4 regions of the Fulvivirga maritima genome follow, and region 3 is predicted to be linked to each of the others. Evidence: riboswitches for the same ligand, from Rfam matches in the RefSeq annotation. Region 3 holds a riboswitch; each other region holds the start of a gene.
What was found. Region 3 has a riboswitch for cobalamin ahead of LVD15_RS21735 (bifunctional adenosylcobinamide kinase/adenosylcobinamide-phosphate guanylyltransferase). Riboswitches for the same ligand answer to the same signal wherever they lie in the genome.
Positions count from the first base shown of each region.

Region 1 (7,821 bases), 2.3 Mb from region 3:
ATTGATCAAATCTTGAGATTTCTCTTTCCATAACGGGTAAACTCCCTGCATACCCGCACTGGCCAGCTTGGCATCTCTAAAGGCTTTGAGGTCTTCTAAAAAAATGTCTCCATACATAATTAGCTCCACTCCTTCTGATTTAAGCTGTTGAATATATTCAGAAATCAGCTTTTCATAAGTGGCATGACTATCATCTTTATGCAAATAGAGCTTTTTTAAAGGAAGGCCTAATGCTGCTGCTTGCTTCTCTATCAAATGTTCAGGCACACCATGCAGCCCCACTCGCTTAAGTTCAGCATCTATAACCGTGTGCAAATGATGGATTTGATACTCATTACTACGGATTATACGATCCAGGGCAAGCATAGAGTCTTTACCTCCACTCCAGCTGATTGATATTTTAGGCTTATTATTAATAGAAAGGCGATTTATTTCTTCTTTTTCTTAAAACCATAAGGACAATGTCTGCAACCACTTTTACAACAATAGCCACGCTTTAAATGATAGGCCTCTGTAAATACATAGAGTCCGTTTTCAATATAAAACATGGCTTCATTATCCTTATTTTTCTTATTCATACAGCATTATAACACGCTAACAGGCTTTTTATCTTCATCTATGGCTACAAAAGAAAATTCACCGGTAATGGCTCTTTCTCTATCTTCTGTATACATCTGCTCTATGAAAATATCTACCCTCACTTTCAAGCTTGTGTTCCCTACTTTTATCACTTCGCCAATCAACTCAATGAGCGTACCTGATGGTATAGGGTGATTAAAATCTACTCTTTCCGATGATACAGTAACCACTCTTTTTCTCGAAAATCTGGTAGCAGCTATAAAAGCCACTTCATCCATAAGCTGTAAGGCTGTGCCTCCAAAAAATGTATCATAATGATTTACAGTGCCCGGAAATACCGCTTTAAACACTGATGTTCTGGAATGAGCTATTCTCTCTTCTAAGTTTTGCATATAAAAAATTATAGTTGATATATCCTGTTCCCTTATGGTTAGCCGGGAATAATTCAGGATAAAAAATTTCACTTAATATCTCAGCTGATTCGGCTATGCTTGGTCCTGGTCTGTTAAAGAAATGGTTGCCGTCTGCCACATACACTTTTCCGTTTTTCACCGCCTTAAGATCACTCCAGCCTTCTTTTTCTGACAGAAGGTGCATTTCCTCCATTGATCTATCCACACCAAAGCCGCAAGGCATTACCACTATGATATCAGGATCTGCTTCTGCCACCTTTTCCCATTTATGATAATGTGAATGTTCTCCATTTTGAGCGAATAGACTTTCTCCTCCGGTCAGCTCCACCAATTCAGGAATCCAATTACCTCCAAGCATAAGCGGAGATATCCACTCCACCATAGCTACAGTGGGCTTATTTTTAACATTGGCTACTTTATCACGGATAGCATTGAACCGCTGAGCAATATTATCTACTAATTTCTGCGCTCTATTTTCTACCTCCAACACTTTTCCTACTCTAAGAATATCAGCAAAAATATCCTGAACCACATTGGGCTGCAGGCTTACTAACTGAGGATTAGAAGAGGTAAGCTTACAAACCGCATTTTCAACATCTTGCAAGCTTACAGCACATATATCACAGAGAGACTGAGTGAGAATAACATCAGGATTAAGCTGCTCTAACAACTCCTCATCAATATTATAAACAGACAATCCCTCTTTGAGCAAATCAATAACGCTATTATCTATCTCTTCGCTAGAGCGGTTAGTGTCAAACTTAGGCGCGGTAAGCACCGGTAGTTTTTCCACCCACAGCGGATAGTTACACTCATGCGACCGACCTACCAACATATGGCCAAGGCCAAGCGCCGCTACTATTTCAGTACTACTGGGAAGAAGAGATACAATGCGTTTCATATTATTTCAATTATTTAAAATAAAAACCATTAGGGCCTATACCTACCTGATAAGAAGTTTGCTCCTGACCAGAAGTAGAATAAACATAAGCAGAGCCTGCAGCTGTAAAGCTTGGAGCCTCAGCAGCCAGCACATTACCAGACACAGGATCAACACCTAAGCCATAAAAGCTACCTTCAAATATAGGGGTACTGGGAAGACTTGTATCATCTATTGACATAGAATAAACACCGCCATTGTAATTATAGTAAAGCTGATCTTCGGAAGCATTAATCAAAAGCTTAGTTATAGCTCCAGAACTCTGTTCTACCTCTACCATCAAATCAACTTCATCATCAGCATCTATTCTAGCCAAATAGCCGGAGCTTATTGCATTATATAAGTCATCATATCCTTCAATGATTCCTGCTCCTGAAACCCATAAATCTCCATTATTATCCAATTGAATTGAATTTGGATTAGCACCAACTTCGATCTTTTTTACTACCTCATCTGCAGCTACGTCGATAACAGCTATAGTATTATCAGTTCCATACCCTCCACTATTTACCACGTACACTTCATCACCTCTTCTCACTAACTTATCTGCTCCTACACCAGTACTAACTGTATTTGTTATTTCATATGTATGCAAGTCAATGATTTTCACTGTCCCAACTATACCTCCTTCTCCCCAGTCAGTAACATAGGCTTTATCATCATCTATTTTTAAAAAATATCTAGGAGAAACTAATCCATCTTCACCAGTAATGGTGGCAATTGAAGTCATTGAGTTAATGTTAATCACCTCTATTTTAACAGACCCCTGCACTATAATAAAACCAATTGAATCTGCGATATACATTGACTGAGCCTGATCACCTAATGGCCTACCTATATACGTAGAGAATACATCATTAAAAACCTTAGCTGAATCTCTGTTGTAGTAAGAAAGACTAGCATCACCACTACCAAAGTTTCCTTCATTAATGATGAAATATCCATTATCTCCCATCGGAGAAATACTTGTTGGCCTGGGATCTCCGTCATCATCAGAACAGGATATTATTGAGATGCTTAAAAGCAGCACCATTAGTTTTAAGTAAAACTTGTTTTTCATAGTTATAATCTAATTAAATTGATATTGAATACTTATTTGATAATGCCTGCCAGGCATAGGTCTGCCACTTCTAATTTCATAAGCCTGGTCTAGCATATTTTTAACACTTCCGCTAAGGCTTACACTATGCTTACCCAAGCTTTGCATATAAACAAGAGATAAATCACTGGTAGCAAAAGCATCTATACTTAAAGTGTTATCTCCTGTAGTGGCTTGCTCGCCAGTGTACTTAAATAAATACACAAGTGAAAGGTTTTTATAGTTGCTACTCAGTGAAACAGAAGCCTGATTTTCAGGAGTATAAATGGTTTGTTTGTGCAATTGAGTTTCGTCTTGCACTGAACCTACCTTTTCTTTGGTAGCCTTAGTATAGGCATATTTACCTGTTGCCTGAAGGCTCCAATTGGGCAAAATATTATAATGGTATTTAAGGCTGAGTTCTACACCTCTTGACTGTAACTGCTCTACATTTTCAGGCAGCCATATACTTCCTCTTGGCACCCATTGAATCCAATTATCAATGACGTTATAGAACCCTGTAAACTCAGCCTGAAGATTGGCTTTTTGAAAAATGAACCCCTGCTCTACGCTCCATCCTTCTTCCGGAATGAGATCTAAATTTCCTGTAGCCCCACTACCTGTCCAGTAGAGGTCATTAAAAGTAGGAACTCTGTAGCTGCGAGCAACCTTAGTTTTAGTCTGCCACTCAGGGCTAATGAAGTACTGCAGGCCTAATGAAGGAAGGAAAGGCACCAACTCGTCATCAATATATGACTGACGAGCCATAAGATTAACTTCCAACTTTTTCATCAACAGCCATTTTGAACCCACAAAAAGCGCCAGCCTATGTCTGTCAGGAATATTGCTACCATAACTTTCTGTCTCAGCCTGATCATAGGTGTAATTGAAACCTACCTGCAGCTCATGATTAGGCTTAAGCCTGAAAATCTTATGAATATCATTGATCCAGGTATTTGACTTGCTAATAGATGCCGGAGCTACATAATCCTTATAATTTAAATAATGATTAACCAGTCCTGAACGTATTTCAAACACACCTTTAGGCCTATTATTCTGATAATGAACTACGGCTCTATGAAATTCATCGGTTTGCGTTTCTATGGCTTTGCCTCCCAAAGAAGCAGCATTAGGCAAATGAATGTCATTATACTGATACCAATATTTAGCTGTTATGCTTTGGCTTTTAGGCAAATCAAAATACCACTCACTCATTACCCCGCGCTGATCTACCTGAGCGTTATCCATTTCCTCTTCTCTGTTGTTAAATCGATTAAAAAATTCGAAATCATTATCAGCCTGATGGGTAAATGCTCGCACTTTAGCCTTTACTATTCCTTTTCCATAGCTGAGGTTAAGGCCTGTGTATTGTTTACCAAAACTGCCGAACTGCTGAAACAGACTCCCGCCAACTCCCTGATGTATATTTTTAAGATCTGTATTAATATGAATAGCACCACCCAAAGCGCCTGAACCCAAAACAGATCCGGAGCCTCCATATTGAATGGCTACATTATCAATAAATGAAACCGGCACCAGAGTAAGGTCTAAAGATCCGTTCATGGGACTTTGCAGGTTGAGCCCTTCCCACATTACAGGAGTATGATTACTACCTGTACCTCTAACTGAAGGCGTAGATAATCCGCCAACACCATAAGACCTGATATTTAACCCACCAGCCTTGGTTAACAGCTCGGCCATATTGCCTCCTTGTCTGTTTTTTAGGTATTGAGAACTGACCGTCTCTATCTTTTCACCAGTCTGAAAATCCTGTATTCTTTTATCTTCAATGCGCACTTCCTGCAAAGTGACAGCAGTAGTATCTTGCCCGTAAGCAGTATAACAGCAAGCAGATAAGAATATTAGGCAAAAGAAATTCCTCATAAATCATCATTCATGAAGCTTTAAGTAGGGAAACAGGAAGGTGCACCAGAAATTAAGCATGGGTCATCTGCCTGAAGCCATAACTCCCGAAAGCTTCGTTGTTAATTGAATATGGCAGGTCTCCTGGCTTGCTCTTCATCATCAGCCTTCCCATCTTTTATGACAGTGACTTTAAGAGTGAATGATGAACACAAATGAGCTTACAGTTGCGGGTACAGCTCCGGAATTTTCTTACAAATCACCGGATTCCCTTTTAATTATTACCTCCTGTAACAGAGGCGATAAACCAAAATTCTCAGCAAAGGTAGCTAAAGATTTATTTAAACCAACAAAGCTTCTTACTTGCACATTAATTTCATAAAACTGTATGTTTGCCTTAGTCATTTACTTTAGCCCACTTTATAAATGAATAAAATTTACCCATACTTTTTCCTTGTCACCTGCCTTTTATTTGCCTGTAATCAGAAACAGGAATCAGCAGAATCTGCACAGCAGAGTTCCGCATCGAAAGAAACGGTAGCCTTAGAAGATGCCGTTAACTTCTCCATAAGGAGACAAGGAAAAGTAACTCACATAGAAGTAAAAGAGCCTTACCAAGGGGCGAGCACTCCCGCTCATTACCTGCTAGTACCCAAAGGAGAAACGGTTCCCGAGCACAGCGAAGAGACAGTGGTAATCCGCACACCGGTATCAAGAATAGTCTGTACGGCCACAGTACACCTGCCTGCTTTAGAAATGCTTGGTGTAGAAAATACGCTGAAAGGCTTCCCCAGCACTCAATTTATTTCTTCTGAAGTACTGACGAAAAGAGTAGAATCTGGCGAGATTAAGGAGTTAGGCATAGACACCAAAATAAATATGGAAACCCTTACAGAGATAGACCCCGAGGTGGTTTTTGGCTACACTATGAATGGAAACTCTCAAGATCTGGAACAAATCAGCCGATTAGGAATACCTGTAGCCCTCCAAGTCGCTTACCTGGAAGAAACCCCACTGGGAAGAGCGGAATGGATTAAGTTTATCGCTGAGTTTTTCGACAAGTCTGACCTGGCTGAAGAGAAATTTCAAGAGATAAAAAAGCAATATTTAGCTGTGAAAGAAAAGGTGAAAAATATAACACATAAACCTACTGCCTTTACCGGTGTTATTTATAATGATGTTTGGTATATGTCTGGCGGAAATAGCTGGGCCGGCCGCTTTTTTGAAGCCGCAGGTATAGACTATTTATGGAAAGATGATGAAAGCACAGGCAGCCTCTCTCTGGCTTTTGAAGCGGTGTATGAAAAAGCAGCTGAGGCCGACTTATGGATAGGTGCCGGTCAGTATAAAAGTCTGCAAGAGCTTACCCAGGCCAACCCGAGATATAGTGAGTTTGAGTCTTTTAAAAACAATGAAGTATACGCGTATATAAAAAGGATTAATAAAAATGGAGGGAATGATTACTTTGAAACCGGAGCTGCTCGCCCTGACTTAATTCTGAGTGATCTGGTGAAAATAGCACACCCTGAATTACTTCCTGAATATGAAACCTACTTCTATCAAAAACTGAATTAATTTGAACGCTTTGCTATCCGACAAACGAAAATATACTATCTCGCTTTGGGTAGCATTGCCTCTGTGTATTTTCATTTTATTTACATTAGACCTTTTTTTAGGCAGTGTACACATCCCTGTAGATGAAATTCTGGAGATCATCTTCACCGGAGAAGGCTCTAAGACCAGCTGGACTAATATCATCTGGCAGTTTCGCATGCCACGAGCTACTACTGCTCTATTAGTAGGTATAGCGCTTTCCGTGAGCGGCCTGCAACTACAAACGCTTTTCAGAAATCCGCTGGCCGGGCCCTTTGTGCTGGGCATCAGCACTGGTGCCAGCCTAGGCGTAGCACTACTGGTAATGGCCGGAGCTATTTTAGGAACCGCTTTCTCCTTTTACATGAACAGCTGGCTCATTATTCTTGCCTCCACCATAGGCTCATCGCTGGTATTATTTCTGGTTTTAGCGGCCTCTTTTAAAGTTAGAGACAGCATGACCTTGCTCATTATTGGTCTCATGTTTGGCAGCTTCACCGGCGCCATAGTAAGCGTACTCCAGTTTTACAGTAATTCCGAAGAAATAAAAATATACCTTATCTGGACCATGGGCAGCCTGGGCCGTCTTTCATGGGATCAGATTATGATACTCATTCCCGTAATCATAGCGGGAATAGCCCTCTCGTTTTCCATGATTAAGCCCCTCAACACACTTCTCCTTAGCGAAAACTATGCGCTTAGCATGGGAGTTAATATTAAAAAAGTGAGGCTAATGATCATCATCAGCACCAGCATATTGGCAGGCAGTGTCACGGCTTTTTGCGGCCCTATAGCCTTCATAGGTCTGGCCGTACCGCACCTTACACGCCTTTTGATCAACACCTCCGACCATAAATACACTCTGCCGGCAGTAGCCATGGGCGGAGTAATCACCATGCTGATTTGTGACATTGTATCCCAAATTCCTAACAGCGAATTTATACTACCTATCAACGCAGTCACCTCACTAATTGGCGCGCCAGTAGTGGTTTGGGTGCTTATCAGAAAGAAAAACGTTAACCGGGCTTTTGGCAAATGATACCTATAGATAACGACGATATAGCCCTGATCCTGAAAGACCTCACTGTTGGGTATGCTAATAAGAAGAAAATAACACCCATTCTCCAAGGCATTAATCTGAAGCTACCTTACGGAAAGCTGATATGTTTTATGGGACCTAATGGCGTGGGCAAATCCACCTTATTAAGAACCATTTCAGGCATACAAAAACCAATATCAGGTCAAATTTTAATAGATAGGCAGGAGATAAGTAGCATGACATCAGAAATGATGGCTAAAAACATCAGCCTGGTTTTAACTGACCGAATAAATGCAGGCAACCTAACAGCCAGAGA
Region 1 is NZ_CP089980.1:1,113,147-1,120,967, forward strand. It holds gene LVD15_RS04530 (Dph6-related ATP pyrophosphatase) at 1-432, opposite strand, end outside; gene LVD15_RS04535 (C1orf53 family protein) at 429-578, opposite strand; gene LVD15_RS04540 (acyl-CoA thioesterase) at 585-971, opposite strand; gene LVD15_RS04545 (BtuF-related (seleno)protein) at 922-1,893, opposite strand; gene LVD15_RS04550 (YncE family protein) at 1,904-2,992, opposite strand; gene LVD15_RS04555 (TonB-dependent receptor plug domain-containing protein) at 3,002-4,894, opposite strand; cobalamin riboswitch at 4,991-5,200, opposite strand; gene LVD15_RS04560 (ABC transporter substrate-binding protein) at 5,300-6,448, shown strand; gene LVD15_RS04565 (FecCD family ABC transporter permease) at 6,450-7,505, shown strand; gene LVD15_RS04570 (ABC transporter ATP-binding protein) at 7,502-7,821, shown strand, end outside.
Region 1: it holds a riboswitch for cobalamin, as region 3 does, so the genes downstream of both, LVD15_RS04555 (TonB-dependent receptor plug domain-containing protein) here and LVD15_RS21735 (bifunctional adenosylcobinamide kinase/adenosylcobinamide-phosphate guanylyltransferase) in region 3, are expected to answer to the same signal.

Region 2 (7,821 bases), 1.0 Mb from region 3:
AACTGAGTTGCCCCAGTGGTGAAATGGGTGCCGAAGTAGGTAAAAACATGAATGAAAGCAACATTGGGATGACAACCAACACCATTGAATTTCTTGAACTTAATAAAGGGCATCAAGTATTGGAAATTGGGCACGGCAACTGTGGGCATTTAGACAAAATACTATCCATAGCTGAAGAAATTAAATATTTTGGCTTAGAAATATCAGAAACCATGATGAAGGAAGCCAAAACTATTAATAAAAATAAACCAGCTGAATTTAATTTATATGACGGTGTAACCATTCCCTTTCCTGATGATTCATTCGATAGAATATTTAGTGTAAACACGGTGTATTTTTGGTCTGACAAGGAAAAACTGATCAAAGAAATTGATAGAACTTTAAAGCCAGATGGAATTTGTGTTTTAACCTATGCGGATAAAGATTTCATGAAAAACCTGCCCTTTGTAGGTGAAAAATTCAGGCTTTACGATCACGCCGATCTTGAAGAGCTGGCGAGTTTGGCTAAGTTAAAAGTAGTTGAAACCCGACAAATGGAAGAAGAAGTGCAGAGCAAATCAGGTGAAACTGTGCTAAGGAAATATTCCATGTCAAAATTAAAGAAGCAGTAATGAAACCTAAAGAAGTCATTAACAAGTGGGTAGAGTTATTCAACCAAGGAAACGCTGTAGAAATAAGCGAATTATACCATTCCGATGCCATCAATCATCAGGTAAATCAAGACCCTGTGGAAGGAAAAAAAGCCATTGAAGAAATGTTTGACAGAGAGTTTAAAATGGCTGAAATGGTGTGTATACCAGAAAATATATTTGAAGATGGCGAGTGGGCCATTTTAGAATGGAAAGACCCTTTAGGCCTACGAGGTTGCGGATTTTTCAAGGTAATCAACGGGAAAATCAAATTCCAACGTGGCTACTGGGACAAACTCTCGTTTCTAAGAATACATGAGTTGCCTTTACCGAGAGAGTAGGGGTTTATTTAATTACTATTCCTTAACTAATCGGCTTGCCTCTTCGTTTGAATGTAGTTTTCCAGCTTCAACATCCAAAAACCCCTCATCTATTGCTTTTTTTTCAGGTATTATTAGCTCTTCAACATGCTCTATCTCATATTCAAGTTCAACAGCTTTAAGAAGTTCATGCAACAACTGAGGATCATTAATATCCTTAAGCCGGTGCATTATTTTTTCCTTTACGTTCATAGATATAAAGTTAGACAGTTATAACTAAAGAAGCTAGTATGACGGTTTGCAATCTAACAAAATAGGGGTTCAAAAAGTGCTTTGCTTGGGAAGAAAACACCTCTAAATATGGTTAAGTTAAATGGATATAGTCTCTATACTTTGAGCAAGGTATTAGAACGGCTGCTTCGGTGACTTTGATTAGCTATTAAATTCACCAAACATTAATCATAGTTTAACATCTGTTGTTCTCGATGTAAATAGCACATTTTCCTCCACCTCTCTTCATTCAGACATTCAATTTTATCATTTATTTCTTTTCCAAATTTCCATGGATACAGATTTTTTAAAGCCTCCAACTTTTTGAAATAAACTTCTGTTATATCTAGTTTTTCTATAAGCTCTTCAATAACCTCATTATGGAAGAAAGATACATTGTCTACAACTACAGAATCTATTTCATCATGAAGTTTTTCAATGTAAGAATACATGTTATGATATTCCACCACTTTAAAAAAATCAAGCCATTTTTGCTTACTACTTAAATCAAGTAAATCCTTTGATAAATCAAACTCTATTTTCCTTTTATTGTCATTACCTGAACTAGTCAATTCTACACCATCCAATGATGATATTATTTTATGATAAATTTTATTATTTTCTAAATCAACCTTAAAATAAATTACGGGAACAGTAAGTTTACTCCAATAATCAATGTGGTCTTTTTCCACATATTCAGAGAAATTAGCGTTAATAGGGCTTTGAGTAGACTTTACTTGAGCTTTTATTATCAATCCGTTAGAATGTAAATCTTTATCAAGGATCTCAATTTCAGCATCAATACCAATGTCGGCAGACATTATTCTAAAAGGGAAATGAAAATTCTGATTAATCCAGTGACCTAAATAAAGAAGCCCAGAATCACCCGTTGAACTAGTAGTATAAAATTTCATCCTCAGTCTTCCTAATAATTTATAACCAAACTGATCTTAAAGCTTTCTTAAAATAAGACATTTCATACACTTATAGTAATAATTGATAAGAATATGTATGTACATCAATAGACCTGACCTTAACCTGAAAGTTCTCACTCCCCCCTATACCCGCCTATGATTTTATTGATAGAGGCTTCATGCTGTTTGATGTTAAATTCTGTTTTTAATTCGGCCATGCAGCTGGCGCAGAGGCAGTCGCTAAACTGTGAGGATAGGTAGTTTCTTTGCTCATGGGTTAGCTCCACTTTACTACACTGGCAAAGGGCAATATTGCCCACTTTACACTCAAAGAGGGTATTACAACGTGGGCAATATTTATCTTCATGCTTGGGCATAGATTACTTTAGTGATTACACTCCTGTTTCTACACTCTCACGCATGCTTTTGGCGGCACTCACCATTTCTATCAGTGCCTTTCTGGTTTCTTCCCAACCTCTGGTTTTTAAACCACAGTCAGGGTTTACCCATAGCTGATCTTCTGGCAGTACTGCTTTAGCTTTCTCCAGCAGCTCTTCCATTTCCAATCTGCTAGGCACACGTGGCGAATGGATGTCATAAACACCAGGACCAATATCATTTGGATAATTAAACTGAACGAAAGCGTCTAATAACTCCATTTGCGAACGAGAACATTCTATGGTAATCACATCAGCATCCATCGCTGCTATGTTTTCAATGATGTCATTAAACTCAGAATAACACATGTGAGTATGTATTTGCGTAGCATCACTCACTCCTGATGAAGCTATACGGAAGGCCCTCACGGCCCACTCCAGATAGGTTTGCCAGTCAGACTTCCTTAACGGCAACCCTTCTCTTATGGCTGGTTCATCAATTTGTATCACCTTAATGCCGGCTTCTTCAAGGTCTACCACCTCATCTCTTATGGCCAGAGCTATCTGGTTACAGGTGGCTGATCTTGGCTGGTCGTTTCTTACAAAACTCCATTGTAATATGGTTACTGGGCCGGTAAGCATTCCTTTGACCAACTTATCTGTAAGTCCTTGAGCGTAGGTGCTCCATTTCACCGTCATAGCTTCTGGTCGGGAAACATCACCATAGATAATAGGCGGCTTCACGCAGCGGCTACCATAACTTTGTACCCATCCGTTTTGAGTAAACACAAAGCCATTGAGCTTTTCTCCGAAATACTCTACCATGTCATTTCTTTCAAATTCACCATGCACGAGTACATCAAGCCCTATTTTTTCTTGCCACTCTATAGCCTTAGCGGTTTCTTCAGCCAGGAGATCATTATACTCTTTTTGGGAGAGCTCTCCTTTTTTGAATTTAGCCCTCCAGCTTCTCACTTCTTTAGTTTGAGGAAAAGAGCCAATGGTAGTGGTAGGATAAAGAGGTAAGTTGAGCACAGATTGCTGCGTAGCCTTCCGCGAGGCAAACTCATGATCTCTATGTGTATCAGATTCTTCAATACCATTTACACGTGATTTAACAGCCGTATTATGAATTAAAGCCGAAGTAATCCTGCTTTCCTGCGCCTGGGTGTTGGCCTGTAAGGCAGCTATTACATCAGCCTTATCTTCACCTGCCAGTTTGCTTAGGGTCACTACTTCTTCCACTTTTTGCTTAGCAAAAGCCAGCCAGCTCTTTATTATTGGCGTAAGCGTATCTTCTTTAGTCTCTAAAGACAAGTCACAAGGAGAATGAAGCAGAGAGCAACTCGTACCAATCATTATTCTCTCCTTTCCTAATGCTCCAATCGCCTTTTTAATTTGTTCTAGACTGGCAATAAAGTTATTCTTCCAAATATTTCTTCCATCTACCAAACCGAGAGATAGTGAAAGGTTATCCGGCGTTTTAGCCAGCACCTCAGAAAGCTGTTCCGGCGCTCTTACCAAGTCTACATGCAGGGCTGTAACGGGTAGTGACACCGCCAACTCTGTATTTCCTTTAAGGCCTTCAAAATAAGTAGCTAATAGTATTTTCAGGTGAGGAAATTTCTTATCGATCTCTGCATAAACTTTTTTATACACCTCCTGAGTAGGCGCGTCAATGTCCATAGCCAGGAAAGGCTCATCTATTTGTATCCACTGTACATCTCGCTCACTAAGCTGAGCAAAAAGCTCAAAATAAACTGGTAACAGGTTATCTATTAGCTCTAATCGGTTGAAGCCCTCTTCTTTTTCCTTACCCAAAAGCAAGAAAGAAACAGGTCCCAGGATCACCGGCTTGGAGGCAATACCAATACGCTTAGCTTCGTCAAATTCATCAATAATTTTAGTAGAAAAGAGTTTAAACTGCTGGTCTTTAGTAAACTCAGGCACTATGTAATGGTAGTTAGTATCAAACCACTTGGTCATTTCCATAGCGGTTATGTCCAAGCCATTTTGCTGATAACCACGAGCCATAGCAAAGTACAAGTCCAGCTCCGTTTTACCTTCTTTAAGAATTACATCATGGTACCTTTCGGGAATAGCATTAACGGTGAGCGCCATATCCAGCACCTGATCATAGTAAGAAAAGTCGTTAGAAGGAATAAGGTCTATTCCTGCTTCTTTCTGAAGATTCCAGTTATGCTCCCTGATTTCTTTAGCAGCCTGCACCAGCTCCTTCAGCGTAATTTTGTCGTTCCAGTAGCTTTCACAAGCCCTTTTTAGTTCACGTCGGCTACCTATGCGCGGATAGCCCAGAATGTGTGTTTGCATTTTTTTAACTTTTAGTGTTTAAATAGTATTCTAAAAGTCCATTGCAAAATTTCGGCTTTGCCCGACGATAATAAGAAGAAAAATAAGGTGAAGATGCACCACTCCCAATACCAACAGCATACACCTATCCTGTGATTTTACAAGCAAGCATCAGACCTGACAATGAGCTTCATATCGCGAAAGCAAAGTCATAGCGGAAAAGGCAGGTCTCCTGACTTTTAACAGCTTTTGCCGTCCTTCCCATTCTGATCAGGCAGAACAGTGGACCACAAGGGCAAAAGCCTTTAGTGTTAATTACAGTTGCGCGACAGCTCTGGATTTGCACCAGATTCCCTATTAATGCACGTTAAGTGTAACCTACTCCGTTTGATGAAATTAAGTAAAGAACTTTACTGATCGTAAAAGTAAGTATTTCTTTTTTGAAAAGGTTCAGTTAGGAGTAGAATAAAGTACTACTCCTTTCATTTACCCTTTATTATTCTGGCTAGATCCTTCTGGTGGATACGGTATGGTATTTTTAAGGGCTTCTATAGCTTCTGGGGTAAAATTGGGTATTTCCATCTGCTCTTTCTCTCTCCATTCCTTTACCTTAGCGTGAATGGCTTCTGCTTTTTCAGTAGAAACGCCTTCATCTTTAGCCATATAAATAGTTTGTGATGGGAAGGCGAAACCTGTACCACTCTCTTCAACTATATCCATAATACGGAGCAGCAAGTCTTCTTTCACCTCTAAAAACCCATTATAATCTATGGCTCTCACATAAGCGAATATCTCCAGCGGCAGGTAATCAGGACCAAAACCTGTAAAACGTATTCTGGCAGGATCTGGATCTACCTTAGGGTGAGCATATAAGAGCTTCCTTATTTCTACCAGCAGATAGCGCATCTGGTCAGGGGTGGTTTCATAGCGCATAGAGAGCACCGGGTGAAACCAAAACATATCTCTTTGAGTATAATTTTCAATTTTTAAAGAAGAAAACTCACCATTAGGTATGGTTACTATGGTTCTGTCTAATGTTCTTATTTTGGTAGAACGCATGCCTATCTGCTCTACGGTGCCGGTGGTATCCGCTACTTTACAGAAGTCTCCTACTCTAATAGGTCTGTCTAGTACCAGCGTAACACTACCCACAAAATTTTCCACCGTTTTCTGCGCACCCAAGGCAATAGCAATACCACCAATACCCAGGGCTGCTATCCAGTTAGTAATATCAAAGCCCAGGGCCCCGATAGCCATAATAACGCCTATGATAATAATAGAAACGTAAAATGCTCTTCTAAAAAATATGATAGCACTAACGGCGGCCAAATTGCCTTTAAGGCTCATTTTACGCTCCATAAAGCCAGCTACGAAATCAGCGATTCTCCATAAAAGCAATAGCAGCGCGGCCCAAAACACTATTACCGTAACAAAACTGAATTGCTGCCTTACCACCACTGATATACCCAGATATTGAGACACTTTAAGATATAAGACTATGGCAAGATATAATCTCAATGGAAAACTAAAAGCATCAATAATCCCTTCAACAGACTCCTCTCTAGCCTTTTTCCATACTTTTTTAACAAAAAACACCAAGCCTTTTGAAAGGTATACGGCACAGAAATACACTAAAACCACTATGCCCAGAATAGCTATCCACTGACCAAGTGAGAAGCCGAACCTTCTATTTTTTAACAGAAAATTAGGTAATAATTTATTTATAATTGGCTCCTTAAAATTCTCCTTTTCTGAAGCTATATTGAGCAACGTTTCTGAGCTAAAAAGCCAGATATAATTTCCTTCAGTATCTTTTTTCTTCTGAAGCAAAAGGTCGATGTTCTTATTATTAACAGAAACAAACCCTACCCTATCAACATCCTTTTTAAAGCCATCTTCCAGGTTTCCTTCCTCCTTATCACTAATCCAGGCATTAGGGAATATGGTGCCTCCCTGATCCAGCATAAACACCAGGCTTTTCACCAACTCAGCAGCCTCTTCATTACTGGCATCATAAGCTCCATTTAAATCAAAATAACCAATGGCTCTTTTATACCTGCTGGCAGATATAGCATCCATAAAACCATTAACGGTTCCTTGCGGCGACCTTCTGCCTAGTGAGTCAGTAGGAACCTCCTCTTCTTCAGCGGGCTCTTCAACTTGTGTTTGCCCCAGAATTTGAGCCGAAGCGCTAATTGATACAAATACCAAAAGCACCACTACGAACTGTATTTTAAAGAAAGAAGCCTTTATCAGCGACATTTTATAATTCAATTTTTTTAATTATAGAGGCACAAAACTAACTATTAAAACGCTATTCAAAATAGATTTTTTGAAAGAAGTATACTCAACCCTCCAACCTTATAAAAAGATTCGGTGTCTATAAAATAAAACCAATCACACCATGAAAAAGTCCTCTACTACCTCCTCAAAACTGAACATCGGTCTGATCCTACTTGTTTTCATATCCTTCGTTTCATGTGAAGATAAATGTGAAAATGAACAAACTTTATACAACTACCGCCCTGTGTATACCAGCCTGACAGAACTTAGGTCTCAAGTAGCATATTCGGAGCCTCAAGAAATAGAAATTACAGGAAAAATATTCTTCAAAGACTCTTATTTATTCATTAATGAGCCTAATAAAGGTATTCATATTATAGATAATCATGACCCTGCTAACCCGGTAAACAAAGGTTTTATAACTGTACCCGGCTCTTATGACCTGGCAGTAAAAGGCAATATGCTATATACTGATAGTTATATAGATCTTGTAATTATTGACATCAGTGACATTAATAATATTCATGAGGCGGGAAGAAAAGAAAATGTATTTAACACCTATAATACGTATGGCTACTACGCCACCGATGACGCATTGGTCACTAGCTGGGAAATCAGCGAAGAAAGAACTGTAGTTACCCATGACTGCAATGGATCGGACTCAGACCCTGTTTTGTATGATTGGGGCTATACCTTGTCTGATGGCATTGGCACCTTT
Region 2 is NZ_CP089980.1:4,110,974-4,118,794, reverse strand. It holds gene LVD15_RS17490 (class I SAM-dependent methyltransferase) at 1-611, shown strand, start outside; gene LVD15_RS17485 (nuclear transport factor 2 family protein) at 611-970, shown strand; gene LVD15_RS17480 (leucine-rich repeat domain-containing protein) at 986-1,201, opposite strand; gene LVD15_RS17475 (DUF4365 domain-containing protein) at 1,405-2,133, opposite strand; gene LVD15_RS17470 (cysteine-rich CWC family protein) at 2,268-2,510, opposite strand; gene metE (5-methyltetrahydropteroyltriglutamate--homocysteine S-methyltransferase) at 2,526-4,841, opposite strand; cobalamin riboswitch at 5,026-5,217, opposite strand; gene LVD15_RS17460 (mechanosensitive ion channel family protein) at 5,307-7,082, opposite strand; gene LVD15_RS17455 (LVIVD repeat-containing protein) at 7,225-7,821, shown strand, end outside.
Region 2: it holds a riboswitch for cobalamin, as region 3 does, so the genes downstream of both, metE (5-methyltetrahydropteroyltriglutamate--homocysteine S-methyltransferase) here and LVD15_RS21735 (bifunctional adenosylcobinamide kinase/adenosylcobinamide-phosphate guanylyltransferase) in region 3, are expected to answer to the same signal.

Region 3 (7,821 bases):
AAAGATGACGCTGAAGACACGGATTTAAAAGTATGAAGTGCTTAATCTGTACAATCCTCTAATCCGGACAAATCCGTGGTTCTGACAAAGAGGATGATTAGATTATTGAAAACGGATTTTAAATGGCTGAACTGAAATATAAAGACATAACAGAGAAGATAATTGGTGCCGCTTTTGATGTGCATGGATTCTTGGGTAATGGATTTCAGGAAGTGATTTACCAACGTGCCTTGGCATGGGAAATGACTCAGCGTAAGCTTGAATTTGAACGTGAGATCGAACAAGACATATTTTATAAGGACCTGCCTGATCCTGTTGGTACGAGAAGAGCAGACTTTGTGGTAGAAGGAAAAGTTTTGGTAGAGCTCAAAGCTATTATAGAGCTCCAAGACGTACACCTGGCCCAAGCCTTGAATTATCTCAAAGCTTACAAACTTGAGGTAGGCCTGCTGATCAACTTTGGTAGTAAGAGTTTAACCTTTAAACGCCTTGTTTCATGAAACACTCCTTAATCCGTGTAATCTGTAAATCCGTGAGAATCAGTGATTCTGACAATGAAGGAGGCTTACAATTCGAGAAGGTATTTAACCCGAAGTACAACTCAAATCCTGACATCCTTAAATCCTGAAAATCATTATTCAGACAACTTCGGCTCAAAATCCCTTCAATTAAAACGGGTACACAATAAAAAAAAATCAAGTAATCAGGTAAATTATAAGAAATCAAGGTTTAGACAATAGAAATAATTAAATTATGCAAACGGATTTTAAATGGCTGAGCAAGTAAGTCTTAACCATGATTGAAAGGATTAAAGGATTACTTGATTAGGTATTTGCAGCATGGAACATCAGGAATTAACTCATTAAATAATTGGCGCCTGTATGGAGATTCATAAAGTATTAGGTAATGGATTTCAATAGGTAGTATAAGAACGAACATTCAGTATTGAATTGAACTTGAACAATATTTTACAAGAACGAGAATTGGAAATGCCACTAGAATTCAAAGGGCATGATGTTGGGGGCCGTCGGGTAGATTCCTTTATCAAAGAGGTTTTAATTTTGGAAATCAAAGACATTGAACACCTAGAAGGACTCCATAAGGCACAAGACATCAATTACTGTGAGTCATATAATTGGGATAATTTATTTCTTGCTTGTCAACGGTGTAACGAAAGAGAAAAGCTAGAATTGTTTTCTTTGGCAGCGGGATCTCCCCGAGCTATAAATCATCTTGATAGTATAGGAGATGAAAGACCATCTATGGATCCGAAATCACCTTTCTCCAGTATGATTGGTGAGAATGTTAAGAAGGGAATTTTGTAGAAAAAGTATTGATAGATCACAATAGAATATGACACCAAAAGATTTTGCGGAAAAACTCTATACATTCCTAGGGAACTTAATTCATGGTAAAAAAATCGATTCCTGGGAGTATGTTGGCATTGCTAATGTAGCTTTTGGAACACCGAATGGGGCTTGGGATAAAAGTAAATTTCCTGGATTCCAATTTAGAAAAAGTGAGTTGAGCATTGAGTTTATATTACGAGCTATTCCAGATACCGGAAATGGTAGTTGTTATATGGTAGTTGAGTCGATTGATATGGGCGCTCAGCTGGCCAATTTTCATTTGAATAAAAAGCTTAAGTCTAAAAATGGAAAAAATAGTTTAATTGAGAACTATTCGATGACTGTTGGGCTTGGAGCAAAACCAAAAGCGAAAGTAAAAGAACTTTTTATTAAGCATGGATTTAACTCTGAAGGTATTATTACTCAATTCGATGAAAACTTAGATTTAGATCTTGTTCTTTCTGATATATTGAAATGGGCGACCATCAGGAGACAAGTTAAAATCGAATTTCAACAAGGGGATTCTGATGTGAATGGAAATATGGTTCGTTCTATGATTAATATTGAAAATTCTCATTCTTTAAACCAAATCCTCTATGGCCCTCCCGGAACAGGAAAAACGTACAAGTTAAGTTCACAATTTTTTCCAAAGTTCACAGAATCTAAACCTGTAGAGACGGAGGTGGAAAAACTGCAAAAAATTGCCGCTAGATATTCATGGTGGCAAATTGTGGCAGCTGTAGTGGTGCAATTAGGTTCTGGAAGAGTTACTGATATTTTAAATGCACCTTTACTTAGAGCCAAGGATGAAATAAGCAACCAAAAGAATCCAAGAGCTATGATTTGGGCAATGCTACAGACCCATACTAAAGCCGATTGTAAGCACGTAAAATACTCAAAGCGAGCAGAACCTTTGTTTTTTTGGAAGAATGATAAGGGAATGTGGTCAATTGATCAAGCTGTAGTTGAAAGTGACTCTCCTGAAATTTTGGATATTCTTAAAGAAGTGAATCAAGGAACTCAAGAATCTCTGGAAATTAAGAGGTATTCTTTTTGTACGTTTCATCAATCAATGGCCTATGAAGATTTTGTAGAAGGTATAAAGCCTAAACTAGATGAAAGCGGAGAGATTGGCTATGAGATAAAAGATGGCATTTTCAAGGAAATAGTGGCTAAAGCAATCAAAGATCCAAACCATGATTATGCCCTGTTTATTGATGAAATTAATAGAGGCAACGTGTCATCCATTTTTGGTGAGTTAATTACTTTGATAGAGTCAGATAAACGTATAGGTCAACCAAATCACCTTTCGGTAATACTGCCGTATTCAAGAGAGGAGTTTTCTGTGCCGTCAAACCTTCACATCATTGGCACAATGAATACTGCAGATCGCAGTGTCGAAGCATTGGATGTGGCATTGAGACGTAGATTTAGTTTTGAGCATATCGTACCACAGTATAGTTTGCCATCACTCATGGAATCATCTGAGGCTCTTGGTGTTTCTGTTTCCAGGCTCCTCGAAACAATCAATGAACGAATTACATACTTAAAGGATGAAGACCACCAGATAGGTCATAGCTACTTCATAAACGTATTGAGTAAGGAAGAGCTGGCTGAGACTTTTAATAAGAACATTATCCCACTTCTGAAAGAGTATTTCTACAATGATTATGGAAAGATCAGGTTGATTTTGGGAGAAGAGTTTGTTGAGAAGGTGGAAAATGCTCCCAAAATGGCGGTTTATGATCAGGATGACTATTTACCAACCATCCGATATAAATTAACAGACCTAACTTCTGACAATATATTAGAAAAGGTGAAAACGATCATTGGTGACTAGGCAAGCAGATAAAATATTAGTTTATGAGTGGAGCTGGCTTACCTTAGGTCAAGAGGTGCAAGGCCTTCAATTCAAAAAGAAGCATCTGGATGCTCTGGCTAGGTACGAGCAAGCCAATCAAACCGGATTCTTTCAGGTCTTTTTCAATAAGGTTCGCTTCAATGAACATGTTGGAGTAATCAAAGTAGGCGACCTCACCATTGAGGTGCTGCCTAAGACAGACAAACATCAGCTAAACAAATCCGAGTGGCAACAAGTGTTATTAGATATGCTGCTCATAAGTCTGCAAGTAGAAGCGAAGACTACTACGCAAGCGAATATTCTAATACGTCAGCATAGTGTACTGGAAACTTATTTTCAGTTGTTCTTATCAGAAGCGGAACGACTTATCCATCAAGGATTGATCAAGAAATATCGAACGAATACCAGTAATCAGTCTGCCTTGAAGGGTAAACTATTGGTGCATCAGCAGATCACGAAAAATGCGGTGCATGCCGAACGCTTTTATGTGGCGCATACGGTTTATGATCAGGACAATGTCTTCAATTTCATTCTTAGAGCTGGTCTGGAGTGCGTGGCTAAGGTTGGTTCGGATGCTGTGAGAAGAAATGCGGAAGCTTTATTACTATTTTTTCCGGAATCTAAGAGTAGAGTGATCAATGAAAAGCTCTTTCGGACACTCGCCTATGAGCGAAAAACTGAAAGCTACAAAGGAGCCATTGAGCTGGCCAGAATCATTCTTCTCAATTATCACCCGGATATCAAAGGCGGCCCCAATGACATTCTAGCTATCATGTTTGACATGAACAAACTTTGGGAAAGCTTTATTTATTGGAGTTTGGTGAGGGCTGCATCTGGCAAAGGGGTGAAGGTGTTGGCTCAGCCATCTAAGGCCTTTTGGAAGCCAAATAATGGCTATTCTCGACCTCTTAAACCTGATTTAGTCATCGAACTCTCAGATGATAAAAAAAGTAGTGATCGATACCAAGTGGAAGTTTCAGTCTAAAGTTTCTTTGGAAGATCTTCGTCAGGTATATGCTTACCTCCATTACTTTGAATCAAATGAAGGTTATTTGCTTTATCCAGATCAAGTGAAAGACGCTGTGAGAAAAGAGGATGGTGATTTTCAAAATATCAGTAAAGACAAACTTAGCGATCTTTCCTGTGGATTGATGTTTGCGGATTTGATTATAGTACAAGAGAATAAAAAAGTTTTGAATCGAGAAATAGGTGAAGCTATTCTTAAAGCCATCCAACTGGATTCTGCTGAAAAGTCATCGCGTAAAAGTTAGATGTCTCTTCCTTTACTTTCAAATGCTCTAATATTTCCCAGAGCAATTGACAGGAAATTGGTATATTGATCTACTCCGGTTCAAAATCCCTTCATTTTAAACGGGTACACAATAACAAGAAAATCATGTAATCAGGTAAATCACGCGAAATCAAGGTTTAGACAACTTCTGAAGCAAAGCTTACAATTTAAGAAGATATTTACTCCGAAGTACAACTCAAATCCTGACATCCTTAAATCCTGAAAATCACTATTAAGACAACTCCGGTTCAAAATCCCTTCAATTTAAACGGGTACACAATAATAAAAAAATCATGCAATCAGGTAAATCATGAAAAATCAAGGTTTAGACAACTTCGGAGGCAAAAGCATACCATTTAAGAAGGTATCTAATCTGAAGTATAATTCAAATCCTGACATCCTTAAATCCTGAAAATCATAACTAAGACAATAGAAGAATTAATTAATTTTTTTAAAGACAATATTAGATCATAATCCATAGCTTTGACTCGCTATTGGTTTCATTCTCCTCTCAGGCTGCAATGAATTAAAATGGGAATTCGGTGAAAGTCCGGAGCTATCCCCGTAGCTGTAAGTTTCTGAAAGTTGTTTTACCTCTTGCCACTATTCTGTAGAATGGGAAGGCCAAAAACATTGGAAGCGAGCCAGAAGACCTGCCAGTGGCTTATATTTTAACGGCTTTCGGAGGAAGAGTCAGGAATAAGCTGATAAACCATGATCTATTACATTTCAGGAGGGGAAAGATCCGGAAAGAGTGGCTATGCGCAAAAACTGGCGCTGAGCTTATCGGATAACCCCATATATCTGGCCACTGCCCGCCAGTGGGACGGTGATTTTAAGAAAAGAGTAGCGCGCCATGTCGCCGATAGAGATGACCGCTGGACTACCATAGAGGAAGAAAAGCACCTCAGTAAACTGGATGTCTCTGGCAAGGTAGTGGTGCTGGACTGTATTACACTTTGGCTCACCAACTGGTATGTTGATACCAAGAACAATGTAGATGAATGCCTTGAAAAGGGTAAAGCAGAGCTCTCAGCGCTCTTTCAGCAGGAGGGAACCCTCATCATTATCTCTAATGAAATTGGGATGGGCATACACGCACAGACTGAAGTGGGCCGTAAATTCACAGAACTGCAAGGATGGATGAATGAATTCATAGCCAGCCAATCTGATAAGGCCTTTTTTATGGTTTCTGGCCTTCCTTTAACATTAAAATGACTTACTACATACCTGATTATTATTATTTCTAAAACTCAATCATGCTTCACTTTACTATCCAACCTGTTGCTGATCATCTGGATGATGCTATTCGCAGTAAAATAGACCTTAAGACTAAGCCCATTGGTGCACTGGGGCTTTTAGAAGACACCGCTTTTACCATTGCGCGTATTCAGCAAACGCTAACGCCATCGTTAAATGCACCCACTATTGCCGTATTTGCCGGTGATCATGGTATTGCTAAAACAGGTTTGGTTAATCCCTACCCGCAAGAGGTGACCTACCAAATGGTGATGAATTTTGTAAACGGTGGTGCGGCTATCAATGTGCTATCCAAGCAAAATAACATTGATATAAAGATCATTGATGCCGGTGTAAACTATGATTTCGGCCCTTTTGATAGCATTATAGATGCTAAAATAGCTTATGGAACGGCCAATTATCTGGAAGGTCCCGCCATGACTATTGCCCAATGTGAGCAAGCTATAGCCAAAGGGGCTGAGGTAGTTCAAGGCATTTTTAATAATGGCAGCAACGTTATTGGTTTTGGAGAAATGGGGATAGGTAACACATCATCGGCATCGCTATTAATGAGTGTTATTTGTGATAAGCCTGTAGCAGCCTGCGTGGGTAAAGGCACAGGGGCTAATCAGGAGCAACTAGCAGGGAAGATAAAAACATTGCAACAAGTATTGGAAAAGCACCAAGATCTGGATAAGAATGATCCCATAGCTGTACTCGCTAGTTTGGGTGGGTTTGAAATAGCTCAGATATGTGGTGGAATGCTCAAAGCGGCTGAATTAGGCATGATTATACTGGTAGACGGCTTTATTTGTACTGCTGCTTTGCTGGTGGCCCAAATGATAGAAAAGGCCATTTTAGGTTATTGTGTATTTACTCACCAATCTGAAGAACATGGCCATCAGATGATGCTAAAGACTTTTAACGCCAAACCATTGCTTAAGCTAGGCATGCGACTAGGCGAGGGGACAGGCTGTGCGGTGGCTTATCCTATTGTGCAGTCGGCTTGTACTTTTCTGAATGAAATGGCCAGCTTTGAAGGGGCAGGAGTAAGCCAGCAATCCACGATATGAAAGAACAAATCAGAGTATTTTTTACGGCTTTGATGTTTTATACGCGCATCCCATGCCCTAAATCGGTAGATCATAGCCCGGAATATATTAACAAATCCATTCGTTACTTTCCTTTGATCGGTTGGATAGTTGGTGGCATTGCTGCAGTAGCTTTTTTAATAGGAGCGTGGGCCGTGAATCCTGCGGTGGGTATTGTGCTAAGCATTATCGCTTCGGTGCTGACTACCGGAGCCTTTCATGAAGACGGTTTTGCTGATGTATGTGATGGCTTTGGTGGTGGCTGGACTAAAGAAAAGATTCTGGTTATTATGAAAGATAGCCGAATGGGAGCTTATGGCGTCATTGGCATGATTCTCATCCTGTTGCTAAAGACTAGTCTGTTAGTGGAAATAAGCAATTTGACCGATTTGTGGATTATACTGATGATTATGGTCAGTGCCCATGCCCTGAGTCGTTTTATGGCCGCGACCTTCATATTTACCCATGCTTATGTAAGAGATACAGACGACAGCAAGGCCAAGCCTGTGGCTCAGCAAGCGCATAGAGCTAACCTGATAATAGCTGCATTTTTAGGAGTTATTCCTTTGATAGCCTTGTGTTTGCTTTCCCATAATGCTTTTGTGTTGGCCCTCATTCCGATTTTATATGTTGTGAAGATGTGGTTGGCCAGGTACTTCACCAAATGGATAGGAGGCTATACCGGCGACTGCTTGGGGGCAACGCAACAAGTAACAGAAGTGGCTTTTTATCTATTTTTAATACTGATATGGAAGTTTACTTTATAAGACATACCACGCCGCAGGTGGCTAAAGGCATCTGCTATGGCCAGAGTGACCTTGACATTACTGACTCATTTGAAGCTGAATGCCGACAGCTCAAGCCACAGTTACCCGAGAAGTTCGATACGGTGTATAGCAGCCCTCTCAAACGCTGTACTATTTTAGCGCAGCAACTGACCAGCCAGGTCATAACCGATGACCGGCTCAAAGAAATGAATTTTGGTGATTG
Region 3 is NZ_CP089980.1:5,158,139-5,165,959, forward strand. It holds gene LVD15_RS21715 (GxxExxY protein) at 123-500, shown strand; gene LVD15_RS21720 (GxxExxY protein) at 945-1,325, shown strand; gene LVD15_RS21725 (McrB family protein) at 1,354-3,189, shown strand; gene LVD15_RS26940 (McrC family protein) at 3,182-4,195, shown strand; gene LVD15_RS26945 (5-methylcytosine restriction system specificity protein McrC) at 4,149-4,481, shown strand; cobalamin riboswitch at 4,980-5,176, shown strand; gene LVD15_RS21735 (bifunctional adenosylcobinamide kinase/adenosylcobinamide-phosphate guanylyltransferase) at 5,216-5,719, shown strand; gene cobT (nicotinate-nucleotide--dimethylbenzimidazole phosphoribosyltransferase) at 5,761-6,813, shown strand; gene LVD15_RS21745 (adenosylcobinamide-GDP ribazoletransferase) at 6,810-7,598, shown strand; gene cobC (alpha-ribazole phosphatase) at 7,580-7,821, shown strand, end outside.

Region 4 (7,821 bases), 1.2 Mb from region 3:
AATCCAGAGTTAAAGCCTTTGAGAAAAAAGCTTCGTGATTTGATTAAAGAATACGAGGATAAAGAATGGTCTGATTTTGAAAATATTACTGATTCACAAGTAGATGAGTCTGATAAAGCAGAGGAGATAGTGAATTATGAACAAAAATTCATTAACAAACGAAAAGAGGTGATTAGAAAAAGGCTTAAAGAGTTTGATATGACCCAACAAGATTTAGGATTGGTCTTAGGCCATCCAAAATCATATATGAGTGAATTAATGAATGGGGTCTCTCAATTTACACTTAAGGATTTAGTAATTATTCATCGGATTTTAGGAGTTAAACTAAATGTTTTGATCCCAACTTTTTTGCAATCAGAAACAAGAGCCCAAGTAAGAGAATCGATTGAAAAATTAAACAAACCGAAACTTGGCTTAAGAAAATCTGAGTTTATTTAGTTTAAAGCTCATTACAGGCTGCCCCATCTCCACTAAATTCCAATTTCAACTCCTAAGGCATTTGTAATGCTACATTTTCTGTAACCGTTTGATATAAAGCTTTTTATATGAAAGTGGAGCGTCCAGGTTTTTCTGTTCATAAATTATACTCTTTCTTCAGCCTCTTTTCTATTATAAAAGGAACAATGGGTAGGAGAGAGCCTACAAAAAATGTTACCACTCTTAAAAATCTCCAGCGATAGGTTATCCAGCAGGCCATCAGCATAGTTACATAGAGAACAAATAGTCGTCCATGGGCCCAGCCTGTGTATTTTACAGCCTCAGGTATATCCATGAAATATTTCAAAGGCATAGCTATTAGAAGCAAAGCCAGATAAGATATGGCTTCCAGTATAGCTATAGTAGTAAATGCTTTTACCAATTTAAGATTGTAAGTGTTGTCTTGGATCATGCTGCAGAAAATTTGTGTGAAGATAGGCCAAATGCTCTTGCTCAACAATTATATGGTCTCTTGATCTATTAGCGGAAAATGGATTGGATGTGCTGGGGAAGTTTTAATCCTATTAAGCTTGATTTTTTATTAAAATAATTAAATTATCGTTATGATTGAGATGGGTATTGTCTGATTATCAGAATTCATAATATCTCACAAGTCAGTTTTAATTTAAAAATGAAAGGCGATATGAGGTTGTCGTCTGCTAAGCATAAGTGGTCAGTTTACAGAAAAAAATAGATAGAATCGATTCTGAAATTGATCGTGGACTAAAATTCAAAGCTGCTGATAGCTTGCGGAATTTGATACAAAGAATCCTAATGAGATTGAATTATGGGATAAACTTGCCAAACTTTATTATGACAGTGGTTTTTTGGATGCAGCGGGAAAATATTGGATTTTAACAGAACCTGTCAGCGATCGAATTGAAAAAATGCGTTGCCATTTACGAAAAGTCAGTTAATTATTCTGGGTATCAAATATTGCAAGAAATTGTTTTTCGTGGAGATAAGTCTAAACTATCTAAATATGCTCAAAAGAAATTGTCGGAATTAAAATTAGACAGTAAAAAGAAGAATAATTACGTCCCCACTTTTCAGCCCCCAAAACGAATAAAAAGGGTGTCATTCTAACAATAAACAAACTTTTAAAGGAAAAGTAATGGCATTTGTCGTGGGCTTGATTTTATTGCTTATTGGGATTTTTGTAGTCATTGGCTTTGTAACTGCAGTAAGATGGCTCTTTTAATATCACCCTGATGAGACTTTAGATTATGGCACTTGTAAGTCTATGGGCATTGGTGACGCATCTTTTATTCATCTTCATACAAGAGCAACAGCTATTTTAGCCGGGTACCAGCAAATCATGCTATAAAATTGAAAAGGATCTTTAACTTTACCCTTCATTGGTTCTTTTACATACTTTCATCAATCAGAAAAGGTTTTACTTAACGTAGATTAATAGGGAATCGTGTGAAAATCACGAACTGTCGCGCAACTGTAAGTAACACACCAAACGATTCATCATTTTCAATGTCCACTGTTCTGAGCTTATCAGGAATGGGAAGGCTGATCAATCGGTTACAAGTCAGGAGACCTGCCTATTCTGAATGGACAATGCTTTCGCGATTTGAAGCTTTAGGTCTTACAATGAATACATTAATGGTAGTGCGTGTTGCTCAACAGGTAAACTCTGTCATTTCTGTACATTATTATTTCTAAAATTTCTTTTCTCATAGCATTACGAAGCATTTTAAAGAGCTTATAAAGCATTTTAAAATCAATTATTAGTAATACATATTATGGGAACAACCCTAAACACAAAACTGACTCCTTTTAAAGCAGATCATGTGGGGAGCTTTTCCTAAGGCCTGAGGCACTTAAAGAAGCAAGAGAGAAATTTGCCGCCGGCACCATTAATGCCGAGGCGTTAAAGGAAGTAGAAGATCAGGAAATCATAAAACTGATAGAAAAACAAAAGGAATCTGGCTTAAAGAGCATTACAGATGGTGAGTTCCGTCGCTCATGGTGGCACTTTGATTTTATGAAGGACTTTATTGGTACTCGCCAGATAGACGGCCCTCCTTACGAATTTCATGGTATTACCACTCCTGGCCGATTGATAGACATTTATGAGCCTATTCGCTATAACCCCAATCATCCGTTTTTTGTTAAACATTTTGCCTTTTTAAAAGCCCATGTTGGAGATGATTTTGTGGCTAAGCAGACTATACCTAGCCCCAACATGTTCTTTCAGCCCAACATTAGAAATACGCCTGTATATGCTAGTATTTTATGATTTGGCAAAAGACTTATCAGGAGGCATATAGACTCACCATTAAGCATTTCTATGATTTAGGATGCCGCTACTTACAGCTAGATGATGTGTATTGGGCCACGCTGGTAGACGAAGGTCAGCGTGAGGCGCTTAAAGCAGAAGGACTTGATCCTGTAGAAGTGGTCGTTTGGCTGCTAAATATTGAATGATGCGCTGCAAGATAAGCCAGATGATTTATTGGTGACCATGCATGTTTGTCGTGGTAATTTCCACTCCGCCTGGATCTACTCTGGAGGTTATGATGTAATAGCAGAGGAGATGTTCAGTGTGAATATAGATGGTTTCTTTTTAGAGTATGATGATGAACGTAGTGGTGATTTTGCTCCATTAGCCAAGTCTAAGAATCAAAATATTGTGCTGGGTTTAATCACCTCTAAAACAGGAGATATAGAAGATAAGGAAGCTATTAAGAACCGAATAAAAGAAGCTTCAGAATATGTGGCTTTAGAGCACTTATGCCTCAGTCCTCAATGTGGGTTCTCATACTACAGAAGATGGTAATAAACTAGCCTATGAGCAGCAATGGGAAAAAGTGAAAAACATGGTTTCTATTGCGGAAGAGGTGTGGGGTCTTTGATCTCAATTTGTAGATAAAAAATAAAAGCCTTGCATGGTTGCAGGGCTTTTGTGTTGTTTTGATCAAGTATGTCAATCAAACCCTACTTCTTAACAGCCACTACCCTTATTCGCTTGTAATCCGCGTACCATTGGTCGTTATGAAACAGCTGGTGAAAAACACCCTGTTGTACTTTCTTGGCTATTTGTATCTGTTCTACTTTATTGATGCCTTCAAAAAACACTTTGCCAAACATGGTGATCCAGTCTTCTATACCTTTTCCTGATCGGCCAGTTGAGTAGGTCTTTCATAGAGCTGAGCCAGGGTTACTTCAAAGCCTTCTTTTTCTAACTCAGAAGTGTACTCACCTATAGAAGGGAAATACCAGGGCTCAAGTGCTGCAGCCTGATCATAATCAGCCCGCTTTAATTCTAATTTTAACTGCCTTATTATGGTGTCTACATTTCCTTTTCCTCCAAATTCTACCACCATACGTCCACCATGTTTTAAGCTGCTATATATAGATTTAATGGCTCCCTGATAGTTTTTTACCCAGTGTAGTGCAGCATTAGAAAATATAGCATCAAAAGGGTGTTTGAAGTGGAAATGGGCAGCATCTTTAGTAGAGAAAGGTACGTTCGGGTATTTTTCCTTGGCTCTTTTTACCATGTCCTCAGAGAGGTCAATGCCTTTTACATTGGCACCAAGCCTGCTGATCTCATAGGTTAGCTCTCCTGTGCCACAGCCTACATCTAGTATGCGTTCTCCTAGCTGAGGGTTTAGCAATGATATCAGCGAATCGCCATAATCAAACACAAATGCGTGCTTGTCTTCATATAGGGTAGGATCTCATTCCATAATAAATGATTTGACTCGTTTCTATTTTCAGATGGGTAACCAAAGGTAGTAAAATGTGATTTAAATGAGTATGGATTTGCGAAATTCAATAATGAGTATTTAGGATTATTTAAATCTTCCAGAAAATCGACTTTAAAATAACCACTTATAAATACTTGCTTCATTTCTAAATATTGATCTCTTATATTTTGGGCTTTCTTAAACCAAAACTGTATTATGAAATATTTATACCTCTGTGTGTTATTATGCATTGCAGGGATAGTCACTGCCCAGGATAAGAAGGAATGGGATGTGGCCCGACCCTGAAGGAGAATGGAATTTTAAAGAGATGGCGCTTTCTACTACTGAAGGCACCTGGATGAACCTGGACGTGAGTCCTGATGGCAGTCAGGTAGTATTTGATCTGTTGGAGATATTTATATTATGCCTATAGCAGGAGGGAAGGCTACGGCCCTTCGGTCGGGGGCTTGCCGGTTTGAAGTGCAGCCCAGGTTTAATCCTGATGGCACGAAGATATCATTTACCAGTGATGCCGGCGGAGGTGATAATATTTGGGTAATGAATACTGATGGAGTCCGATGCCCATCAGGTAACTAAAGAAGATTTCAGGCTGCTAAATAATGCCGTTTGGACTCCTGATGGAGACTATTTAATAGCCAGAAAGCATTTTACGTCTGGCCGTAGTCTTGGAGCTGGAGAAATGTGGATGTACCATATCACTGGTGGTAGTGGGTTACAGCTTACAAAAAGGAAAAATGATCAGCAAGATGTGAATGAGCCGTATGCTTCGCCAGATGGTAAATATTTATATTTCTGTGAAGATGTATATCCTGGAGGCTATTTTCAATATAATAAAGATCCGAATAGCCAGATTTATCAGGTGCGTAGATATGATATGGAAACAGGAGAGGTGAGTGGTGTTACTGGCGGCCCTGGTGGTGCCTGTAGACCCGACTATTTCAAATAATGGTAAATACCTTGCTTTTGTAAAACGTGTTCGTATTAAAACAGTACTTTATCTTCATGATTTGGCAACCGGAGAAGAATGGCCTATTTATGATAAGCTGAACAAAGATCAGCAAGAAGCATGGGCTATTTTTGGAACCTACCCTAACTTCGATTGGTCACCAGATGATAAGTTCATTTATTTTTGGGCTGAGGGAAAAATAAAGAAAATTGACGTGAGCTCGCTTCAAGTAACAGAGGTTCCTTTTGAAGTAGAAAACACTATAAAAATAGCCGAAGCTCTTAAATTTAAGAGAGACATTAATCCTGATAAGTTTGAAGTAAAGGATATCAGAAATGCCGTTACTTCACCGGACGGAAAGAGGTTAGTGTTTAACGCTTTAGGTCGATTATACAGAAAAGAACTGCCTAACGGGGAGCCTGAACGAATTACTTCTTCCAAGGAATTTGAATTTGAACCTGCTTTCACTCCTGACGGCAAATACTGGTATATGTATCATGGGAAGATGAAAGCATGGGAGCTGTGAAAAAAGGGAACCCTAAAAAGGAAGAAAAAGACAGCCTGTAGATGTTACTTCAGTAAAAAGGAATTTACCGCACACCCTCTATCTCACCAGATGGAAAAACGGTGGTTTATGTGAAAGGAATCAGGTAACAACACCTTAGGTGGCACATTCGATAAAAAGCCAGGCAATCTATACGGTTCTCATTGAAGGCGGCAAAGGTAAACGAATTACCGAAAGTGGGGAATATCCTCAATTTAGTGTAAAAGGACATAGTATATTTTACCAGACGGGAGGCTACGTTTTTGGCAACCTTACTAAAAGACTAAAAAGTGTCAACCTTAGCGGTGATGATGAAATTACGCATGTAGAGTCTAAATATGCTAACCGACTAATTCCTAGTCCTGATAACAAATGGGTGGCATTTATGAATTTGCATAAGGCTTATCTAGCGCCGCTTCCATTAACCGGACAAACGCTGGATATCGATCCTAATAGTAAATCGGTGCCGGTGGCGCCTATCACTAGAGATGCAGGTATTAACCTACACTGGTCAGCAGATAGTAAGAAAATCCATTGGACTTTAGGCGATGAGTATTTCACTAATGATATTAATGAGAGGTTTACCTTTTTAGAAGGATCTCCTGATAGTATCCCTCCTGTGGATACTGTGGGTGTCAAAGTAGCTCTTGAGGCAGATACTTACCGCCCTGATGGTGTTATCGCTTTTACGGGAGCTACCATTATTACTATGGAAGATGATCAGGTAATTGAAAATGGAACCATAGTAATTAATGGCAATAAAATAGAGGCCATTGGAGATGCATCAGTAGCTATACCCGCTGGCGCTAAAGTGTATGATGTACAGGGAAAAACCATTATGCCTGGTTCTGTAGATGTACACGCTCATGTAAGTGCTTTTGGTTACGGAATTACACCTCAGAAACATTGGCCTTTATATGCTAACCTGGCGTATGGCGTAACTACAGCACATGATCCTTCAGCTAACACGGAGACGGTGTTTGCTATGTCAGAGCTGATTAATGCAGGAGAGATGAGCGGTCCGAGATTGTTCTCAACCCGTATCATCCTCGATGGTGCAGATGGCGATTTCCAAAGCTAAAATTAATAGTCTGAATACATGCACGTTTGGCTTTAAGGAGACTGAACGCCTTTTGGAGCATTCTCTGTAAAGAAATAACTATAACCAGCCAAGAAGAAACCAGGAACAAGGTCATTCAAGCTGCCAGAGAGTTGAACATGCTAGTGGTACCTGAAGGAGGATCTACCTTCGGACCATAACATGAGCATGGTTAATGACGGACATACCGGAATAGAAAACAACATACCAGTAGCTCCTGTTTATAAAGATGTGTTGGAGCTTTGGAAAAATAGAATTCCGGACATAATCCTAACATTAATCGTGAATTATGGAGGTCTTAGCGGAGAATTATTTCTATCAGAATTATAATGTTTGGGAAGACGAAAAGCTTCTTACATTTTACCCGAGGGGTATTATACATTCCATTACGTCACAGAATTATGGCTCCAGAAGAGGAGTATCAAAATGGCAACATTCCGGTGTCAGAAACCTGCAAAACATTGGCCGATCATGGCGTGAGGTAAACCTTGGAGCACATGGACAGCTGCATGGACTTGGTGCTCACTGGGAGTTATGGATGCTCAAGCAGGGAGGAATGAGTAATATGGAAGCCTTGAAAGCTGCTACTATCAATGGAGCTAATTATTTAGGTATAGATGAGCAAGTGGGCTCTTTAAAGGAAGGTAAACTCGCTGATTTAAGAAGGGTTAGATAAAAATCCTTTAAATGGAATTACGAACTCTAACTCTGTACGTTATACTATGGCTAATGGCAGGTTGTATGATGCCGCCACCATGAATGAGATAGGTAATCAGGAGCAAACCAGAAGCAAATTATATGGGGAAAATAAGAAAAATAACGAGGCGTTTGACTGGCATGAAACCGCTGAAAGTTACATGAAAGTGGGCTGCAGCTGCGAGGCAGATCATTAAAAGAGAATTGATTACATAAAAAAACCGGGACTTCAACTTCTGGTTTTTATGTGTTAAATGCTGGATGGAATATCAAAGAACAAGTGATTTGATTTTTATATTTGGTGATTATTTATAAAATTGGAAACCTTAATTTT
Region 4 is NZ_CP089980.1:1,542-9,362, reverse strand. It holds gene LVD15_RS00090 (helix-turn-helix domain-containing protein) at 1-438, shown strand, start outside; gene LVD15_RS00085 (DUF3817 domain-containing protein) at 575-889, opposite strand; gene LVD15_RS27230 (DUF6584 family protein) at 1,257-1,394, shown strand; gene LVD15_RS27225 (DUF6584 family protein) at 1,357-1,563, shown strand; cobalamin riboswitch at 1,852-2,048, shown strand; gene LVD15_RS00080 (hypothetical protein) at 2,474-2,728, shown strand; gene LVD15_RS00075 (hypothetical protein) at 2,725-2,916, shown strand; gene LVD15_RS00070 (uroporphyrinogen decarboxylase/cobalamine-independent methonine synthase family protein) at 2,909-3,268, shown strand; gene LVD15_RS00065 (hypothetical protein) at 3,427-3,579, opposite strand; gene LVD15_RS00060 (class I SAM-dependent methyltransferase) at 3,594-4,139, opposite strand; gene LVD15_RS00055 (hypothetical protein) at 4,471-4,614, shown strand; gene LVD15_RS00050 (TolB family protein) at 4,605-4,778, shown strand; gene LVD15_RS00045 (TolB family protein) at 4,750-5,148, shown strand; gene LVD15_RS00040 (TolB family protein) at 5,096-5,674, shown strand; gene LVD15_RS00035 (amidohydrolase family protein) at 5,814-6,773, shown strand; gene LVD15_RS00030 (hypothetical protein) at 6,954-7,121, shown strand; gene LVD15_RS00025 (amidohydrolase family protein) at 7,081-7,467, shown strand; gene LVD15_RS00020 (hypothetical protein) at 7,514-7,684, shown strand.
Region 4: it holds a riboswitch for cobalamin, as region 3 does, so the genes downstream of both, LVD15_RS00080 (hypothetical protein) here and LVD15_RS21735 (bifunctional adenosylcobinamide kinase/adenosylcobinamide-phosphate guanylyltransferase) in region 3, are expected to answer to the same signal.